DNA from 4 places in the Azoarcus sp. CIB genome. Region 3 is predicted to be linked to each of the others. Evidence: predicted binding sites of a transcription regulator. Region 3 holds the regulator's gene; each other region holds the start of a gene.
The links. Region 3 encodes FliA, which starts transcription of late flagellar genes. Its sites were predicted from a motif close to CTAAAGTTNNNNNNNNNNNNGCCGNTA; they were not measured.
Positions count from the first base shown of each region.

Region 1: AzCIB_RS04895 (flagellin) is a predicted target of FliA. The motif match lies at 1,479-1,505, and genes of this name have one in related genera.
Region 2: motA (flagellar motor stator protein MotA) is a predicted target of FliA. The motif match lies at 1,648-1,674, and genes of this name have one in related genera.
Region 4: AzCIB_RS15740 (chemotaxis protein) is a predicted target of FliA. The motif match lies at 1,273-1,299, and genes of this name have one in related genera.

Region 1 covers NZ_CP011072.1:1,091,872-1,095,154, reverse strand. The annotation lists gene AzCIB_RS04900 (GGDEF domain-containing protein) at 1-1,376, shown strand, start outside; gene AzCIB_RS04895 (flagellin) at 1,597-2,799, shown strand; gene AzCIB_RS04890 (flagellar protein FlaG) at 2,880-3,248, shown strand; gene fliD (flagellar filament capping protein FliD) at 3,265-3,283, shown strand, end outside.
Region 2 covers NZ_CP011072.1:3,535,476-3,538,758, reverse strand. The annotation lists gene AzCIB_RS15775 (GGDEF domain-containing response regulator) at 1-383, shown strand, start outside; gene flhD (flagellar transcriptional regulator FlhD) at 560-874, shown strand; gene flhC (flagellar transcriptional regulator FlhC) at 984-1,586, shown strand; gene motA (flagellar motor stator protein MotA) at 1,742-2,596, shown strand; gene motB (flagellar motor protein MotB) at 2,663-3,283, shown strand, end outside.
Region 3 covers NZ_CP011072.1:3,984,668-3,987,950, forward strand. The annotation lists gene motD (flagellar motor protein MotD) at 1-243, opposite strand, end outside; gene AzCIB_RS17805 (flagellar motor protein) at 254-994, opposite strand; gene AzCIB_RS17810 (RNA polymerase sigma factor FliA) at 1,020-1,799, opposite strand; gene AzCIB_RS17815 (MinD/ParA family ATP-binding protein) at 1,910-2,725, opposite strand; gene flhF (flagellar biosynthesis GTPase FlhF) at 2,727-3,283, opposite strand, start outside.
Region 4 covers NZ_CP011072.1:3,532,007-3,535,289, forward strand. The annotation lists gene AzCIB_RS15735 (chemotaxis protein) at 1-225, opposite strand, end outside; gene AzCIB_RS15740 (chemotaxis protein) at 238-1,206, opposite strand; gene AzCIB_RS15745 (chemotaxis protein CheB) at 1,392-2,024, opposite strand; gene AzCIB_RS15750 (CheR family methyltransferase) at 2,008-2,871, opposite strand; gene motB (flagellar motor protein MotB) at 3,050-3,283, opposite strand, start outside.

The sequences.
Region 1 (3,283 bases), 2.4 Mb from region 3:
CCCTCGTCCGCTCGTGGACGCAAGCGCCGGGCGACCCCGAAGCGCCGGCCCCCCGCGAACCGTCCGACGCAGCAAACGCGCCAGCGAACGCACCGTCCGCCGGCGCACCCACGCCCCCTGCCGGTGTGGCACCCGAAATGCGCCAGATCGCATCTGGAGAAGCCGGCGAACTGCTGGCTGCACGCCAGGAACTGCTGCAGCTCGCGCTCGAAACGGTGCTCCCACCGCTGCTCACCGAACAGCCCGAACTCGCGCAGGAAGCCGACAGGCTCGCCGGATCGGTCAAGGCCGCCGGCAACTCGGACGATCTGCGCAACATCGCCGCGCGCATGCGCAAGTTCGCCTACCGGCTCGAAATGGTCGCCGGCGACCGGGCAGAGATCAACGCCGGACTGCTCAACCTGCTGCGCCTGCTGCTCGACAACATCGACCAGATCGTCGTCGACGACAGCTGGCTCAGCGGCCAGATCGAGGTCCTGCGCGACGTCCTCGGCAAACCGGCGAACGTGCGCCTCATCGACGACGCCGAACGCCGCCTGCGCGAGATCATCTACAAGCAGAGCCAGCTCAAGCACAACCACTCCGAAGCCCAGCGCTCGCTCAAGGAACTGCTCGCCGGCTTCGTCGACCACCTCGCCAGCTTCGCCGAAACCACCGGCGCCTACCACGATCGCATCGGCAACTGTGCCGACCGCATCTCCACCGCACGCGACATCACCGAGATCAGCGGAGTCCTCGGCGAAGTGATGCGCGAAACGCTCACGATGCGCGACGCCGCCCGCCGCTCGCGCGACGACCTGGTGGCCACACGCGAGCGCGCCCGCGACGCCGAAGAACGGATGAACGAGCTGCAGCGCCAACTCGACGAAGCCAGCCGCCTGATGCGCCACGACCAGCTCACCGGCGTACTCAACCGCCGCGGACTGGAAGAAACCTTCGACAAGGAAGCCGCCCGCGCCCGCCGCCACGGCAGCCCCCTGAGCCTCGCCCTGCTCGACCTCGACAACTTCAAGCAGCTCAACGACACCTTCGGCCACCGCACCGGCGACGACGCCCTCGTCCACCTCGCCACCATCATCCGGCAGAGCCTGCGCCCGCAGGACACCATCTCCCGCCACGGCGGCGAGGAATTCATCCTGCTCTACCCGGACACCACGCTCGAACAGGCCCAAACCGCCCTCGTGCGCCTGCAGCGCGAACTCACGCGCAATTTCTTCCTCACGCACGAGCGGAAGGTGTTGATCACGTTCAGCGCCGGCGTCACCCAATGGAACCCCGACGACACGGTGGAAAGCACCGTACAGCGCGCGGACGAGGCCATGTACCAAGCGAAGCAGGCGGGCAAGAACAAGGTCGTCGCACATCCCGTCGTCTGAACCGGATGCGCCCCCCGCAGGGCGCTGGCACCCACGAGTGATGCGCTAGCGGGCCATGTGGGTGCCAGCGCAAGGCCCTAGACAAATCTCCTTGCAAATTCCCTAAAGATTTTTCCGGGCCCTCCGTTAATGGATTCAACGGCAGACAAAACGCCCGCGCAGATGCAAACGGGGCATGAAGCCGGGATAACCGAAGTCACCTTTCGCTAGGAGAAACATCATGGCACAAGTCATCAACACCAACGTCTCGTCGCTCAATGCGCAGCGCAACCTGAACACTTCCGGCGCCTCGCTCGCGACCTCGCTGCAGCGCCTGTCGTCGGGCCTGCGCATCAACAGCGCGAAGGACGACGCGGCCGGCCTCGCGATTTCGGAACGCTTCGGCGCGCAGATCCGCGGCCTGAACCAGGCCGTGCGCAACGCCAACGACGGCATCTCGCTCGCACAGACCGCCGAAGGCGCACTCGGCGAGATCGGCAACAACCTCCAGCGCATCCGCGAACTGGCCGTGCAGTCGCGCAACGCAACGAACTCCGCGGACGACCGGGCCGCACTGCAGAAGGAAGTCGTTCAGCTCAAGGACGAAATCGACCGCGTCGCGAACCAGACATCGTTCAACGGTACGAAGCTGATCGACGGCAGCTTCCAGAACCAGGACTTCCAGGTTGGCGCAGACCAGGGGCAGACCATCACGGTCGCCAACATTGCAGACGCCAACATTGCAGCCTTGGGCAGCTGGACCTCGGCGGTAGCAACCTCCACCACCAGCGGTGCATCGGGTGCTTTTACCACCGCAACGTCCAGCGCAATCGGCCAAGCCTTCACCCTCACGGTTGATGGCACGAATGCCTTCACCAAGACCACCACCGCTGCTGTAGAGACGGTAACTGCTGCGGAAGTGCAGACCGGCGTGGATGCGTTTATTACCGCCTCCGCCGGCGCTTACACAGCGACCGGTACGGTTGCAGGCGGCGATCTGGTGATCAGCAAGGCTGACGGTACCGACATGACCATCGCGCTGACAAACACCTTCAACACCCCGGGCGGCTTCGCCGGCACTATGGTCGGGACGGCCACCAACGGCGATGCAGCCGGGACGACCATGACCGGTTTCGCCGGGCTCGACATCTCGAGCACCGCAGGGGCCGACAACGCGATCGTCGCAATGGACGCGGCACTGAAAGCGGTCAACGGCGCACGGGCGGATCTCGGCGCGATCCAGAACCGCTTCTCCTCGACGATCGCCAACCTGCAGACCACGTCCGAGAACCTGTCCGCCTCCCGCAGCCGCATCCTCGACGCCGACTTCGCACAGGAAACCGCGAACCTGACCCGCGGCCAGATTCTGCAGCAAGCCGGTACCGCGATGCTCGCGCAGGCGAACTCGCTGCCGAACAACGTGCTCAGCCTGCTCCGCGGCTAAGCTTCGGTTAGACTGGCAACACCCACAGGCGCGGGGCTCGTAAGGGTCTCGCGCCTGTGGCCCATCGGAGAGGTGGAATCATGACCATTCAGAACATCAGCAGCAACGCAGCGGCGATGAACGCCGGCGTGACGCGGGCGGTCACCGGCGAGCGCGGCGCGATTTCCAGTCCGGCCGCGCCCCAAGCGACGCAAGCCACCTCCCCGCCCACCGCAGTCGCCCCCACGCACGAAGCACTGATTCAGGCCGTGGCCGAAGTGCAAAAAGTGCTGGCGCCCGTGGCACAGAACCTGCTGTTCTCGATTGATGAAGACACCGGGCGTACACTGGTAAAAGTCGTCGATTCAACCACCGACGAGGTGATTCGCCAGATTCCGTCTGAAGAATTGCTGGCGATTTCCAAGGCTCTCGACCGACTTCAGGGCCTGCTGATACAGCAGAAAGCCTAGCCGCGAGGAGGACATCATGGCTTTGACCGCATCAG
Region 2 (3,283 bases), 450 kb from region 3:
ACGGCCACGACGTCGGCGACGAAGTCCTGCGCAGCGCGGCCGACGCCCTGCGCGGCGCGCTGCGCGGCCAGGACGTCGTGTGCCGCACGGGTGGCGACGAGTTCCTTGCGATCTGCCCGGAAACCGATCTGGCCCACGCCCTGAGCTGCGCCGAACGCCTGCGCAAGGCGCTCGACAGTCTTTCGCTGCAGGCCGGCGACGCGCGCGTCGCGATCAGCGCCAGCATCGGCGTCGCGATGCGCGAACACTGGATGCCCGACGTCGACGCGTTGATGAAACAGGCCGACCTGGGCGCCTATCTCGCCAAACAGAAGGGGCGCAACCGTGTCGCGACGGTCCAGAAGACCGGCGAATCGGATGGCGTCGTCACTGCCGCCGACTGAGGTTCGGCTTTCTCGGAGAGCCGCGGGCTTTCGGTATTTCTCTTTCGATACAAAGCTTTGGCTGTGTTGTGGTTATTACCTGTGGCTTATGTGCAACATGCCATTCGGCGTATTTCCTTGCAATTGCTCACAATTCACTTTAACTTTATGGCGCTTGTCCCTGAAAGGGAGCGGAAATGAAACGTCCTGATTTTCAGGCGGAAATCAAGGAACTGAACCTCGCGTACCTGATGCTGGCGCAGCAGATGCTGCGCAGCGACCGGGAAACCGCGATGTTCCGCCTGGGTATCGACAAGGACGTTGCCGATCTGGTCGAGGGACTCTCGAGCGCCAAGCTGGTCAAGATGGCCAGCAGCCAGATGCTGGTATTCCGCTTCGACGATGCGCTGCTTGCCGGGCTGCTCGCGGGCAAGGGGCGCGACGAGACGAGTTCCAGCCTGCATGCGGCGATCCTCGCCGCGGGCAAGCCGGTGAAGCGGTTGGCGGGATAGTCGCCGACACGGCGCTGCGGGAGATGCAGGGCGCAAGGGGCAGAGGATGCCGCCGGCCACTGCAGGATCGCGGTGGAGCGCCCCCGGGTGGGGCGGCAAGGAGAATACGATGAAGAACAAGAGCATCATCGAAGAGGCTGAGGACATCCAGCGCGCGGCCGAAATGGTCCGCCTCGGTGCCCGCATGCAGATGCTGGAAGCCGAAACCAAGCTCAGCCGCGAGCGTCTGCTCAAGATCTACAAGGAAATCCGCGGCATGTCGCCCCCCAAGGGAATGCTGCCGTTTTCCACCGACTGGTTCATGACCTGGCAGCCGAACGTGCATGCGTCGCTGTTCATGAACTTCTTCGGTTTCTTCCAGGCGCATACCGGCCTCAAGGGGCTGGACGCGATCCTGAAGGCCTATCACCTGTACCTCGACCACATCGAGGCCGAAGTGATCGAGCCGGCGCTGAGCCTCACCCGCGCATGGACGCTGGTGCGCTTCTTCGACGCCGACCTGCTGCAGATGGCCTCGTGCACGAGTTGCGGCGGACATTTCGTCGCGCACGCCTACGATCCGACGCACGAGTTCGTGTGCGGCCTGTGCAACATGCCCTCGCGCGCCGGCAAGACCAAGCGCGCCGCCGAGGCCGCGCGGGCGGCGGGCACCAAGCGCGCCACGGCCACGCGGCGCGTCGCCAAGACCAAGGCGCTCGCCACCGCCGACTGATCTGCGGCGTCCGTCCGCGCCAGGGGCCGCCGCACATGCCGGCGGCCTTTTCATTTCCGGGTTCAAGTTTGCACGCCGAGTGACGTTAGAATCGCTATAAATCTTCCGGCGTGCGGTGGCGTTGCCGCGCGTGTCGAATCGACGGGGGCTTCCCGGTGTTCCTCATTATTGGTTATCTGATCATCCTCGCAGCATCGGTCGGCACGTACGCCGTCCATGGCAGTCTCATGGCGCTGTGGATGCCTATGGAATATCTTGCCATCGTCGGCCTGATGATCGGCGGCTTTGTCGGCAGCAACGGCCCCAAGGCGTTCAGGTCGACGTTGAAGGCCCTTCCGAGTCTGTTCAAGGGTTCGCCCTACACCAAGGCCATGTACCTGGACCTGCTCGGCCTGCTGTACGAGGTGCTTGCGAAGGTGCGCAAGGAAGGCCTGATGTCGATCGAGAACGATGTCGACAATCCCGAGTCGAGCGCGATCTTCACCAAGTACCCCACCATCATGGCGCACCATCATGCGGTCGAGTTCCTGACCGACTATCTGCGCATGATGGTCGGCGGCAATCTGAATGCCTTCGAGATCGAAGGCCTGATGGACAAGGAAATCGAGACGCACCACCAGGAAACCCATATCGCCCCGCACGTCATGGCCAAGCTAGGCGACGCGCTGCCGGCCTTCGGTATCGTCGTCGCGGTGATGGGCGTCGTGAACGTGATGGGCTCGGTCGGCCAGCCGCCGGCCGTGCTCGGCAAGATGATCGGCGGTGCGCTGGTCGGTACCTTCCTCGGCATCCTGATCTCGTACGGCTTCGTGCAGCCGATCGCGAGCCAGCTCGAACAGCAGGTGGAGGAGAGCGGCAAGATGTTCGAATGCATCAAGCTGGTCCTTCTCGCCAGCATGAACGGCTACGCCCCGCAGGTCGCCGTGGAGTTCGGGCGCAAGGCGCTGTACTCGAGCGAGCGTCCGACCTTCGCCGAGCTCGAGCAGGACATCAAGGCCCGCAAGGGGTGAGGCCGCAATGACCGCCGTCGCCTTGCCAATGCTCGACGCTGACCGCCGCTGCGCCACGAGACGCCCATGAGCGACGATAGCCAGCAGCCCATCGTCGTCAAGCGCGTCAACAAGGTCGCAGCCGCGGCACACGGGGGCGCCTGGAAGATCGCCTACGCCGACTTCGTCACGGCGATGATGGCCTTCTTCCTGCTGATGTGGCTGCTCGGCTCCACGGCCCAAGGCGACCTCGAAGGCATCGCCGACCACTTCATGAATCCGCTCAAGGTCTCGATGCAGGGTGGCAGCGGGGCGGGCGACAGCTCGAGCATCATCCAGGGCGGTGGCGAGGATCTCACCCGTTCCCTCGGCCAACGCAAGCGCGGCGAAGTCGAAGGGCGCCGTTCGATCAACCTCGATGCAGCCAAGGGACGCGAGGTATACCGCGTCGAGGGCGACGACGAAGGCGTGGAAGCGACGCGCGAACGCGCACGGCTCGAGGACCTGAAGGGGCGCATCGAGGCCCTCGTCGAGGCCGACCCCAAGCTGCGCCCCTTCCGCAATCAGATCCTGCTCGACATCACGTCGGAAGGCTTGCGCATCCAGATCGTCGATGCGCAGAACCGCCCCATGTTCAACACCGCGAGCGACGAGTTGCTGCCGTACACGCGCGAGCTGCTGCGGGCGATCGGGCGTGCGCTCAACGAC
Region 3 (3,283 bases):
GGCGACCGCCGGCGGCGGCGCGATGACCGGGTCGCCCGGCACATTCACGGTGATGTTACGGAAGGCGTTGATCAGCGAATCGGACAGGACGCGGTACTTGCCCTCGTTCACCGACGACAGCGAATACATCACGACGAAGAACGCGAACAGCAGCGTGATGAAGTCGGCGTAGGACACGAGCCAGCGATCCTGATTCTCGTGGTTCGCGTCGTCCAGCTGGCGGTGTCGGCGGTGGCGTCGCATCGCGGCACGCTCAGGCGATGTAGCCCTGCATGCGGCTCTCGATGATGCGCGGGTTGTCGCCGTTGGCGATGCCGACCAGCCCGTCGACGAGCATCTCGCGCTGCGACACTCCGTCGGCCACGTAAGCCATCAGCTTCTTCGACATCGGCAGGAAAACGAGGTTGGCGAAGCCCACGCCATACACCGTCGCGACGAAGGCCACCGCAATGCCGGCGCCCAGCTTCGACGGATCGGTCAGGTTCTCCATCACGTGGATCAGGCCCAGCACCGCACCGAGAATACCCAGCGTCGGCGCGTAGCCGCCCGCAGCCTCCCAGATGCGCGCGCCCTGGCGCATCTGCGCCGCCCAGGCGTCGATCTCGACCTCCAGCACCTCGCGCAGCCGTTGCGGCTCGACGCCATCGACAAGGAGCTGCAGCCCCTTGCGGGTGAATGCGTCGTTGATGCGCGGGATCTGCGCCTCCAGCGCCAGCAGCCCCTCCTTGCGCGCGATCTGGCTCCAGCTCGTCGCCTGGCGGATCAGCGCCGCATGGCTCGACGGCGGCGGCACGAAGACCCAGCGGGTCATGCGGATGCCTGCGCGGAAAACCTTCAGCGGGCTCTGCAGCATCACCGCACCCAGCGTGCCGCCGATCACGATCAGGAAGGCAGTGGGCTGCAGGAGCGATGCGATATGGCCGCCCTCGATCACCTGCCCCATGATCAGGGCGGAGATGCCGAGGGTGAGCCCGACGATGCTGATCTTGTCCATGTCCGCAGTCCCCCGGCCGGCCCGCTCAGGCGCCGGACGGCGGATTCTTGGGCGGCCGTCCGCGACGCGCCCCGGTCGTCGCGCCGGCCGGCCGCGCGGTCCCCAGGATGCGCGAGCGCAGGCGCGCCACAGCCTGGCTGTGGAGCTGGCACACGCGCGACTCGGAAACGCCCAGCACCTCACCGATCTCGCGCAGGTTGAGCTCCTCGTCGTAGTACAGCGCCATCATCAGTTTCTCGCGCTCGGGCAGATCTTCGATCGCCCGCACGAGCGCGTTACGCATGTCCGCCTTCTCGAGGATGTCGGCCGGATTCGACTCGTGCGCGCCGAGGTGGCGCTCGAAGTAGTCCTCGCCCTCGCCGTCGGTGAAGTCCTCGAAATGCACGAGCTGGTAGCCACGCGCGTCCTGCAGCATGCGCTGGTACTCGACGAGCGGCATCCCCAGTAATTCCGCGAGCTCCACCTCGCTCGGCTGGCGCCCGTTGCGCTGCTCGAGCTCGTGCACCGCCGACTCGATGCGGCGCATGTCGCGCCGCAGGCTGCGCGGCAGCCAGTCGTTCTCGCGCAGGCCGTCGAGCATCGCGCCGCGGATGCGCTGCACCGCGTAGGTCTCGAACTGCGCGCCGAGCCCATCCTCGAAACGGCTGATCGCATCCAGCAGGCCCATCATGCCGTTCTGGATCAAGTCATCCATCTGCACGCTGGCCGGCAGCTTCGCCATCAGGTGGTAGGCGATGCGCTTGACCAGGGGGGCATAAGCCTCCACGAGGTGGTTCTTGTCGAGATTACCAGCTGCGTCGTACATCCACTTCGCCTGTATTTTCTTCCGTCCTGGACGGGTTTCCGGGCATGGGGGCAAACCAGCGGATTTCCATTGTCCCCCTGCCGGACCGCTTTTGCCAAACGGGTACGCACTCAATCCCATGTCTGCCTCCCCCGGACTGGCGCCGCGCCGGCCCGTGCGTTGCCGAAAGCCGCGAGACGCCTCAGGAAGGCAGCCTCCGCGTCGCGCGGCAACGCTTCCGCGGCGCTGTGCCCCAGCCCCGCAACCAGCTCGTCGCGCTCGAGTTCGCCCAGCCAGGCGAGCGGCACGCCGACATGGCGGCGCACGAGTTCGCTGAGGCTGCGAAAGAAGGCCGCGGCGTCGGCACGGCCGCGCGCACCACACACCGCCACGTGCAGCGAGCCCGCCCCGGCGGCAGCGAGCCCCTTGATCACCTGGTAGGCGTCCGTCGCACCGCTGCGGCTCGCCTCGGCGACGACCAGCCGGCGCGGTGCCGCCAGCGCGAAGGGCGACGGATCTGCGGCGCTCTCGCACGCCGAATGGATCAGGATGAAGCTCGCGGGGCGCTGCAGCGTACGCAACGCATCGAGCACGCAATCGCGCCGCTCGCCGTCGAGCAGCGGCAACGCGAGGGCGCAAGCCCCCACCGGTACGCGCCCGAGCAGACCCGGCACCGGCTGCAGCAACTCGCGCGCCGAACTGCGGCCGCCGAGCACGCCCAGCAGATCGCCGCCCGGAGGCAGGCCGAGCACGCCGGCCAGCGACTCCTCGCCCTGCACCTCGTCGAGCAACAGCACGCGCTGGCTGTGCCCGGCAATGCGGTGCGCCGCCTGCAACGCGACATGCGCACGGCGGCGCCCGGTCGCGTACAGCGCGACAACCGTCGGAGGGGCGCGCCGGAACAGGCGCCGCAGCCCGGCCGCCTGGTCTTCCCGCGGGTCGATCATGTCAGACTCCGCCGGCCGCCAGCATCAGCGCCGCTTCGTCGCCCTGCAGCTTCCACGGCGACTCGGTCGCCTGCTCGCGCAGCGCGCGGTGCAGCAGGTAGGCGCGATTCGGCAGGTGCAGGTCCTCAGGCACGCGTTGGCCGTTGGCGACATAGAACACATTGAGCTCGTTGCGCACGGCCACATCGAGCGCCGGAGCGAGCGATGCCGCCTCGTCGACCTTGGTCAGCACGCAGCCGGCCAGGTCCGGTCCACTGTAAGCACGCACGACGTCGGCGAGCGTGTCGCCGCGGCAGGTCGAATTGAGCAGCAGCAGGCGGCGCACGTCGCCGGCACCGGTCAGCATCGCCGCCTGCTCGGCCACCATCTTGTCGCGCTGGCTCATGCCCATCGTGTCGATCAGCACCATGTGCTTGTTGCGCAGCTCGGCAAGCGTCTGGCGCAGGTCGGCGGCGTCGCGCACCGAGAACACTGGCACCCCGAGGATGCGGCCGTAGATGCGCAGCTGCTCCTGCGCGCCGATCCGGTAGCCGTCGGTCGTGATCAGTGCCAGCCGCT
Region 4 (3,283 bases), 450 kb from region 3:
GTTGCCGCGCAGCGAGATCAGGCCCTCGACACCCGCCGGCATGTTGGGCGCGCGCGTGATGAACGGCGCAGCCGACACCTCGCGGACCTTGAACACGTTGATGCCGAAGGTTTCCGTGGTCCCGAGCGAGAACAGCAGGATCTCCATGCGGTTCGAGCCGGCGAGGCTGGTACGGCCATCGACGACGTTGAGCACGCCGTTTTCTTCGGACTGGTAGCTGGACATGACAGGAATTCCTCAGGACGCGCGGGTTTGCTGCTCATCCCGATTGAGCAGGCGGCGCAGCGTCTCGGCGAGACGCTGAGGTTCGAACTTGGGAACATATTCATCGACGCCGACCGACTTGCCGAGCTGCTGGTTCGACATGCCGGACAGCGACGAGTGCATGATCACCGGGATGCCCGCAAAGCGCGGATCGGACTTGATCGACTTGGTGAGGATGTAGCCGTCCATCTCCGGCATCTCGACGTCGGTGAGCACCAGGCTCACCACGTCGCTGACCTTGCGCCCGGTGGTTTCGGCAAACCGTGCCGCCTTCTCCAGTTCTTCCCACGCCATGCGACCGTTGATCGACCCGACATAGGGCACGCCCAGCACGTCGAGCGTGCGTTCGATCTGGCGGCGCGCGACCGAGGAGTCGTCGGCGAAATACACCGTGTGCGCGCTTCCCTCGATCGGTTCGATCCCCTTGAAGAGGTACTGATCGTCCTGGGTCGTCGTTTCCGCCAGCACCTTCTCGACGTCCAGCATCATGACCAGCTTGTTGTCCTTGAGCTCGGTGACCGCGGTGACCAGCCCCCCCATCTTCGCCGTGAGCATGTCCGGGGGCACGCGCATCTGCGCCCAGTCGAGGCGCAGGATGGTATCGACCGCCTCGACGAGGAAACCCTGCGTGTGGCCGTTGTACTCGGTGACGATCATGATGTCGCGCCGGGCGTCGGCGCCGACACCGACATAACGGCCGAGATCGACCACCGGCACCAGCACGCCGCGCAGGCTGACCATGCCTTCCACCGAGGACGGCATCTCCGGTGCAGCGGTGATGGCCGGGGTGCGCATCACCTCGCGCACCTTGAACACGTTGATACCGAAGGTCTCGCGACGTCCGGTGCGCTGATCGACACCGAGCGTGAACAGCAGTATCTCCAGCTTGTTCGTGCCGGCCAAACGCGTGCGGGCCTCGATATTCTTGAACAGTTCGGACATTTCACTCTCCGCGATACGCGGCAATATGATCGGGGCGGCATCCCTGCGCCGTGATTACAATCAAGATAACGTCAGTGACTTGAAATACTTGAGGCGCCGCACCACGGAATTTGCACCGTTTTCCCGTCGGCCCGACATTTTCGCATTATGGTCGTGGTCCGGGTGAACCGCCGCCCGGTTCCCGGCTAGGCATCGCGCGCGCCGCCCGGCACCGCCTGGCGCAACACATGCGGTGCGATGTCATCCAGCGGCACGACCTCGCACGCTGCGCCGATCATCGCCGCCTCGCGCGGCATGCCGTACACGACGCACGAGCCGGCATCCTGGGCAATGGTCCACGCACCCGCACGCCGCATCGCGAGCAAGCCTCGCGCGCCGTCCTTGCCCATACCCGTCAGCAGGACACCCACCGCCGCCGCCCCCGCCAGCTCTGCGGCCGAGCCAAAAAGCACATCGACGGAAGGCCGGTGACGGTTGACGGGATCCGCGCGCGACAGCTCGCACTGGAAACCGCCCGCCGGCACACGCCGGATCAGGAGGTGCGAATGCCCCGGCGCAATGTAGGCCGTGCCCGGCAGCACCGCCTCGCCGTTCTCTGCCTCCTTGACCCGTATCGCGCACAACCCGTCGAGGCGGCGCGCGAACGCGCCGGTGAACATCTCGGGCATGTGCTGGGTGATCAGGATCGGCGGCGAATTCTGCGGCATCCCGAGCAGGACCTGCTTGATCGCCTCGGTGCCCCCCGTCGAGGCGCCGATGAAGATGATGCGGCCACCGGACACATGCCCGGAGGACAGGGGTCTAGTTGCCGTCGGCATCGGTGCGCTGATAGACGGTGCGTCCCGTCGAACGGAACAGGTCGCCCGCGTGCATGAAACTCTCGGAATGGCCGGCGAACAGCGCCCCGTCCTTGCGCAGCAGCGGCCCGAAACGCTTGAGGATGCCGTACTGGGTCGTTTTGTCGAAGTAGATCATGACGTTGCGACAGAAGATCGCATCCAGCGGCCCCTGCACCGGCCACACCGCATCGAGCAGGTTGATGCGCCTGAAGGTCAGCAGGCGCTTCAGCTCCGGCCGCACACGATGCTCGCCCGACGCCAGACCGGCCCCCTGCTCGAAATAGCGCCGCAGCATCTCCGGCGATATGCGCGCCACGCGGTCGTCGCGATACACGCCACGCTCGGCATGCGCGAGGACGCTGGTATCGATGTCGCTGGCGATGATCTGGACAGGCGGGCTGAGCGTATTGAACGCCTCGCACGCCGTGATCGCGAGCGAGTAAGGCTCCTCGCCGGTGGATGCCGCGTTGCACCAGATGCGTAGCGTGCGACGTTCGGCGACGCGCCGCATGCGCTCGGCGAGGATGTCGAAATGGTGCGCCTCGCGGAAGAACGAGGTGAGATTGGTCGTCAGCGAATTGACGAAGGTCTCCCACTCGGTGCGATCGCGCTCGAGGCGGCCGATGTATTGCGCGAAGCTGCGGTCCCCGCATGCGCGCAGCCGCCGCGCCAGCCTGCTGTAGACCATGTCCTGCTTCGCCGGCGACAGGACGATGCCCGCGTGGTCGTAGATGAGCTTACGGATGCGTTCGAAATCGGCCGAAGTCAGCTCGAACTCGCGCTCGCCGGACGCCGACAGCGCCGACGCAGCCGCTGCGGCGGCCATCGCCGCCAGCCCCGGCGCGGAATTCGCCGCGAAATTGAGGCGAGCGGGGACATCCGCCGTCGTGCGCGCAGCAGTTACCGGCGTTGCGGGCTTGCGACCGAAGGGGGAATCACCAGCAGGCATCTTCAGACCACCTTACAGGCCGTGTCCGCACGGCAGCTCATCAAACGAAATCGCATCAGGGTGACTTCACGGGGGGTAGCGGGAGCGGCAAGGGACTGCGGCCCCTCACCGGCGGTGCGGGCGGCTGGTTCCTGCTCTCGATGTTTTCGCGCAGCTCCGTGCCGTCGAGCGGCTCAGACGAGCCGATATCCAGCGCGCCAGCCTGGTTGCGCACGGCCTCCTCAGTCTTCTTGTTCATCACGATGATGCTGATGCGACGGTTCATCGGATGAAACAGGTCGTCCTTGCG